One region of the Agromyces sp. NPDC058104 genome, then DNA from elsewhere that is predicted to be linked to it. Evidence: predicted binding sites of a transcription regulator. Region 1 holds the regulator's gene; the other holds the start of a gene.
What was found. Region 1 encodes HspR, which represses chaperone genes until heat shock. Its sites were predicted from a motif close to AAGTTGAGTCNNNNNGACTCAACTT; they were not measured.
Positions count from the first base shown of each region.

Region 2: ACFVTH_RS09340 (Hsp20/alpha crystallin family protein) is a predicted target of HspR. The motif match lies at 1,423-1,447, and genes of this name have one in related genera.

Region 1 is NZ_JBHVTD010000001.1:1,371,547-1,374,944, forward strand. Features, by position in the region: gene ACFVTH_RS06495 (hypothetical protein) at 1-460, shown strand, start outside; gene ACFVTH_RS06500 (hypothetical protein) at 510-1,145, opposite strand; gene ACFVTH_RS06505 (heat shock protein transcriptional repressor HspR) at 1,142-1,564, opposite strand; gene ACFVTH_RS06510 (DnaJ C-terminal domain-containing protein) at 1,568-2,563, opposite strand; gene ACFVTH_RS06515 (nucleotide exchange factor GrpE) at 2,677-3,327, opposite strand; gene dnaK (molecular chaperone DnaK) at 3,330-3,398, opposite strand, start outside.
Region 2 is NZ_JBHVTD010000002.1:294,746-298,143, forward strand. Features, by position in the region: tRNA gene ACFVTH_RS09330 (tRNA-Arg) at 1-12, shown strand, start outside; partial or broken gene ACFVTH_RS09335 (DUF998 domain-containing protein) at 799-1,314, shown strand; gene ACFVTH_RS09340 (Hsp20/alpha crystallin family protein) at 1,466-1,918, shown strand; gene ACFVTH_RS09345 (GNAT family N-acetyltransferase) at 1,915-2,214, shown strand; gene ACFVTH_RS09350 (M20/M25/M40 family metallo-hydrolase) at 2,544-3,398, opposite strand, start outside.

The DNA.
Region 1 (3,398 bases):
GGCCGTCTCGCGGGAGTCCTACGTCGCCACCACCGGCTCGCAGACCCTCGTCGCCGGCGGCACGAACGTGGACTGGGCGAAGCTCGTGCTCGTCGAGGGCGGCTGGCCGCTGAGCGACGAGAACGTGACGTTCATGATGCGGTGGATGCGGCAGGAGAACGGCGCCGACAACTGGTGGAACCGCAACAACCCGCTGAACAACGGGCAGGGCTCCGGCGGCGGTTCGGGCCTCGGCAGCTACCCCACCCTCGTCGAGGCGGCCTACTACGCCGCTGAGAACCTGCAGTCGGGACGCTATCCAGAGGTCGACGCGGCCCTCGCGCGCGGCGATTCGGCCGACGCGACCGCCCAGGCGATCTGGGCCTCGGTCTGGGCGTCGAGCCACTACGGCTACGGCACGCACTGGAGCTCGCGCCCCTACGAGGTCATCGAGGCGCCGGCCTCGGCCTGGGGCCGCTGAGGCCGATCGCACCGCAGCACTCCGCGCGAGCCGCCCGGCTCGTGCGTGATCAGCGCGACGCGCGCTGGGCCCGGCCCGCGAAGACGCGACCGAAGAGCCACCACACGAGCCAGCCGATGCCGACGGTGACCGCCAGTGCGCACAGCACGAAGACCGTGAGCGGGGCGGGATCGCCGCCGAAGAAGACGAGGCCGGTTCCGCCATCGACGACCGCGGCGACGACGAAGGTCAGGACGAAGTAGACGACGCCGTTCACGAACAGCTGGACGACCAGGCCGATGCCGGCGGACGACCAGGTCACCGCGTGCGGGGCGGGGTGGCCGCGACGCCGCAGCGCGACGACGCTGCCGACGATGCCGGCGGCGAAGGCGACGACGCCGAGCAGCACGGGGACGACGACGAGCCAGGGCTGCGCGGCGACCGCGCCACCGCCGACGAGCGTCGTGAGGAACCCGACGATCGCCGCCCCGCCGAGCCCGCCGGTGGCGAGGCCGACGACGACGAAGACCGCGAGCACCACGACGAAGACCAGCGCGGGCAGCAGGCCGATCGAGAAGCCGAGCGTCACGAGCGGCAGCGCCCAAGCGCCGACCGGTCCGGCCGATCGCACGGGCGCGCCGGGGCCGGACGCCGTCGCCGCGCCCGCCGTCGGCGCCCCAGCCGGGGCCGGCGCGACGCCGCTCATCCGCGCTCCAGCGGGCGCCAGACGACGACCGCGTTCTCGCGGCGCACCCGGGTGCCGGCCTTGAGACTGATCACCTCGCCCGCCGAACCGGCCGCGAAGACGCGACGGCCGGGGCGGTTCAGCATCTCGTCGGCGAGCGCGCCCTCGAGCTCGCGCACCCGCGCGCGCAGGGTCGCGACCTCCTCCTCGAGCCCGAGCACCCGGCGGATGCCCTCGAGGCTCACGCCCTCGCTCGAGAGCTGCGCGATCTCGCGCAGCTGGACGACGTCGTGCATCGAGTAGCGCCGCGACTTGCCCGCCGTACGGGTGGGCGAGACGAGACCCAGCCGGTCGTACTGCCGCAGCGTCTGCGGGTGCATGCCTGCGAGCTCGGCCGCGACGGAGATCACGAAGAGCGGGCTCCTCTCGTGCACCTCCATCACCTAGCCCTTCGCCTTGGCGAGCAGCTCGTCGCGCGGGTTCTCGTCGGGCAGCGCGGCGGCGAGCGCCTCGACGGCCGCCTGCGCGTCCTTCGAGAGGTGCGACGGCACCGCGATCTGGACCACGGCGAGCAGGTCGCCGGTGCCCTTCTTCGTCTCGACGCCGCGGCCCTTCACGCGCAGCACGCGTCCGCTCGGCGTGCCGGGCGCGACGCGGAGCTTCACGGGGTCGCCGCCGAGCGTCGGCACCTGGATGGTCGCGCCCAGTGCGGCCTCGGCGAAGGTCACCGGCACGGTGACGCGGAGGTTCAGGCCGTCGCGCTCGAAGACGGGGTGCTTGCGCACGTTGACGGTGAGGATGAGGTCGCCCGCCTCGCCGCCGTCGGGCGAGGGGTGGCCCTTGCCGCGCAGCCGGATCTTCTGCCCGTCGGAGACGCCGGCGGGGATGCGCACCGTGATCGGCTTGCCCTCGGCCGTCTGCAGGGTGACCTGGTCGCCCTTGGTCGCGGTGACGAAGTCGAGCGTGGTCGTGGCGGTGACGTCGCGACCGGGAGTGGGGCCGCCGAACCCGCGGTAGCCGCCCGTCGACTGGCCGAAGCGGCCGCCGCCGAAGAGCCCGCCGAGCAGGTCGTCGTAGTCGCCGCCCTGCTGGAAGGTGTACGACTGGCTGCGGCCCGGCCCGCCCTGGCCGAACATTCCGCCGAAGACGTCGTCGAATCCGCCGGCGCCGCCCGCACCGCCGGGCGCGGTGAATCGCGCGCCCGAGCCCATCGCCCGGATCGCGTCGTACTCCTTGCGCTGCTCGGGATCGGCGAGCACGGAGTGCGCCTCGCTGATCTCCTTGAACTTCGCCTCGGCGGCGGCGTCGCCGGCGTTGGAGTCGGGGTGGTACTTTCGCGCGAGCTTGCGGTAGACCTTCTTCAGCTCCGCGTCGCTCACGTCCTTGGAGACGCCGAGCACCTGGTAGAAGTCCTTGTCGAACCAGTCCTGACTGGCCATCGGCACCTCCTCTCTCTGAGTCTGTCTGAAACGGGTCCGGTGGTCGAGTAGTGCGCATCGGGACCTGATGCTCGGTCCCGAGACGCGTCGCTACTCGACCACCGGGTGGTTCGCTACGCCGACGGGGTCGTGACGACGACCTTCGCCGCGCGGAGCTGCACGCCGCCCAGCATGTAGCCGGTCTCGACGACGTCGGCGACGGTGTCGACCTCGACGTCGGCGCTCGGCTGCTGGAAGATCGCCTCGTGACGCTGCGGGTCGAACGGCTCGCCGACCTCGCCGAAGGCCGTGAGCCCGAGCCTCTCGACGGCGCCGCGGAGCTTGGCGGCGATCGTCGCGAAGGCTGAGTCGCCCTCGAGGTCGCCGTGCTTCTCGGCCCGGTCGAGGTCGTCGAGCACCGGCAGCAGCACGGCGACGGCCGCGCCGACCGCGCGCTCGCGCTCGACCTCGCGGTTCGCCTCGGTGCGCTTGCGGTAGTTCGCGTACTCGGCGGTGACCCGCTTGAGGTCGGCGAGATGCTCGTCGCTCGGGTCCTGGACCTCGGCGTTCGCCGCGTTCAGGATGTCGTCGACCGTGAGCTCGGCCTCGTCGTCGAACGAGCCGGATGCCTCGGCGCCCGAGTCGTTCGAGGCGCCCGCCTCGGGGGCGCCCTCCTCGGGCGCCCCGTCGGCCTCCGGCTGCCGAACCTGACCGGTCTCGGGGTCGATCCTCCGCTTGTCGCGGATGACCGGCTCGTCCTTGTTCTGGTTCTGCTCGTCGGTCATGGCTACTTCTTCTCGTCCTCGTCGTCGACGACCTCGGCGTCCACGACGTCCTCGTCGGAGGAGTCGTCGGA
Region 2 (3,398 bases), on a different contig from region 1:
CCTCCGGGCGCACGGAAGAAGGCGGTCCGCATCATGCGGGGCCGCCTTCGTCGTTTCCGGGTCGGTCGCGGCGGCCGTCGGCGAGGGCGGCGCCGCCTGTGAATGCACTGCGCATCATGGCAGCGATGCCATCCGCGAGATGACAGGGCGCAGAGGCCGTCGCTAGGCTCGGTCCCAGGCGTGATTCCCGTTGATCGAAGGTCGACGATGAGGGGTGTGTGCGCGGGGGTGGCCCCCGCCTCATTCGACCTGGGGCTCGCATCGCGGTTCCACGTGGTGCACCCGGTCGCAGCCGGCCGTGGGGGGCATGGTCGGCCCGTCATCGCGCCCGAGGCGCTCGCCGCGAGTCATCCGGGCCGCCTCGTCTCACTCGTGCGCCGCCTCTACGCGGCGCTCATCGCCGTCGCGATCTCGATCGTGCTCGCCGGCGTGCTGGCGCCCGCGGCCCTCGATCCCGCGAGCGCCCTCGACGTCGTCGGGCTCATCCCCGCGCTCGCCGGCGGGGCGGCGGTGTGCGCCGCGCTGCTCGCGGTCTCGGCCTCGCACGCCGGTCTCGCCTCGATCGCGCACCTTCGCCTGCCCGGCCTCGCACCGGGGCCGCGCGCGGCCGCCAACGGCCTCGCGTGGGCGGCGCTCGCCCTCCTCGCCGTGCACTTCACCGCGGCGGCATTCGAGCCGCTGCCCGGCGGGCATCGCGCGATCGGCTGCCTGCTCGGGGCCGGCTTCGGTTTTGGCACGTACCGACTGCACCGGCATGCGCTCGACCACGAGGCCTACCGCAGCTTCAACCTGGTCGCGATGCTGCTGGCGGCGGGCAGCCTCGCGAGCATGAGCCTCACGCCGACGGGCGACTGGTGGGCGCACAACTTCAGCACGCTCGGCACGTCGAACGACCTCGCCGCCGCCTGCTTCAACGTCGCCGTGGTCGTCTCGGGCGCGGGCATGGCAGGGCTGTCCGGCGCGCTCACGCGGGCGCTCGCGACGGGCGCGTTCGCCATCCGCCGAGGGGCGCGCACGACGATGCGGGTGTTCATCGGGCTCGTCGGGTTCGGGCTCATGGGCGTCGGCACGGTGCCGATCGACCGCGAGACCGATCTCCACAACGCCTTCGCCCTCGGCGCGGCGGTCGCGTTCATGCTCCTCTGCATCGGCGCGCCCTGGTACGCGAGGCGGATGCCCCGCCGCCTCCTCGTCTTCTCCTACGCCGCGCTGGCGCTCGAGCTCGTGGCGATGGCGGGGTACGACGCCCTCGGCTGGTTCAGCCTGACCGTCTTCGAGATCATCGCCTTCGCGCTCGTGTTCGCCTGGCTCATCGCGCTCGTCGCGACGACCTCCGCCCACCACCACCATTCGCGCCCTCGTTCGCTGTCGGCGCACGGCGGACCGGAATCCTCCGACGTGCTCGGCGTTATGTTCGGTAGAGAGTTGAGTCGAGACGGCTCAATGTCACCGATCAGGAGGAAAGATGGCCACCGCCTACGACCCGTTCCGCGACCTCGACCGAGTCGCGTCCGCGCTGTTCGAGCCCCGCCGCGGGCCGCGCCGCATGCCGATGGATCTCTACCGCGACGGCGACCACTACGTGCTCACCGCCGACCTTCCGGGCATCGACCCCGGTTCCGTCGACATCGACGTGGACGGCCAGTTGCTCACGATCCGGGCTGAGCGCACCCTCGCCGCCGGCGACGGCGTGAAGTGGATCACCCGCGAGCGCGAGGCCGCATCGTTCCTGCGTCAGCTGAACCTCGGCCAGGGCGTCGACACCGAGCGCATCTCGGCGAGCTACACGAACGGCGTGCTGAGCGTCACCATCCCCGTCAGCGAGAAGGCGAAGCCGCGCAAGATCGCGGTCGAGCACGGGGATGCCTCGGGCTCCGAGTCGCCCGTGACCGAGCGCGTCGAGCCGGTCGAGCAGTGACCGGCGACACCGGCACCGTCGAGATCACGCGACTCGACGAGCGCCATCGCTACCAGCTCGTCGTCGACGGCGAGCGCGCCGGATTCGCCCAGTACCGCCTCGAGCCCGGCCGGGTGGTGTTCACCCACACCGTCATCAAGCCCGAGTACGAGGGCCGGGGCCTCGGCAGCCGGTTGGCGAAGTTCGTGCTCGACGACGCCGTGGCGCGGGGCGAGCGCATCGTCCCCGAATGCCCGTTCATCGCCGCGTACCTCCGGAGGCACGACGACTACGAGGCATCCGTCGACTGGCCCTGACCTGGGCGACGACCGCGAACGGAACGGCCGGTGATCGGAGGATCACCGGCCGTTCCGCATGCCGGTGCGGAATCACCCCCTGTTGGGGGCGGTGCGCCGCGACCTGTGCGGGATTACCATTTCGAGCACAACCCGAGTCCGACCCGACCGGACCGGCCGGTCATGCCTCGACGGCCGAGCGATCGGAATGTCCCTATCGATCGCTCGGGTCAGGCTCGCCGAGCTCAGTTCGGGTCGCTCGGCGAGAGGGTCTCCCCAGGAGACCGCGATGGGGTGGGAGGTAGGGTTCCCACCCCATCGTCACGCGCTCGGCGACCCTGGCCGGTGCTTCAGGCGCGCTCGGCGAACCCGCGGATGAAGAGCGTCTGCGCGGCGATCATCCGCTCGATCTCACCGGGGTCGACCGACTCGTCGGAGGCGTGGATCCGCGACTGCGCGGTGTCCTCGGCGCCCCAGAGGATGATGGCCGAGCCGGGCGAGACCTTCTGGAGCGACGCCACGAGCGGGATCGACGCCCCGCTGCCGATGTTCTCGACCGCGGCGCCGTAGGCCTGCTCGAGCGCGGACTCCGCGGCGACGATCGCCGGGTTCGAGGCATCCACCGCGAAGGCGTGACCCACCTTCACCTTCTCGACCTCGACCTCGCAGTTCCACGGCCGCTGCGATCGCAGGTGCGACATCAGGGCCTCGAGCTGCGCGTCGCCGTCGGACCCCGGCACGATCCGCATCGACAGCTTCGCGGTGACCGAGGGCAGCAGCACGTTCGAGGCCTCGGCGGTGTTCGGCAGGTCCATGCCGAGCACCGTCACCGAGGACTTCGCCCAGATGCGGTCGGAGAGCGAGCCCGTGCCGAGGAACTCCACGCCGGGCAGGATCGCCGAGCCCTCGCGGTACACGTCCTCGTCCATGTCGGCGCCGCTCCACGACGAGCTGTCGACGCCGGGGATCACCGTGTCGCCGTGCTCGTCGTGGAGTGTGTCGAGGATGCGGATCATCGCCGTCATCGCGTCGGGTGCCGCACCGCCGAACATGCCCGAGTGCACGGGGTTGGCGAGCGTGCGCACGGTCACCGTGCAGGCGACGTCGCCGCGGAGCGCGGTCGTGAGACCGGGGCGCCCGACCCGCTGCGGGCCGATGTCGCCGATGACGTAGGCGTCGGCGGCGAAGAGCTCGGGGTTGGCCTC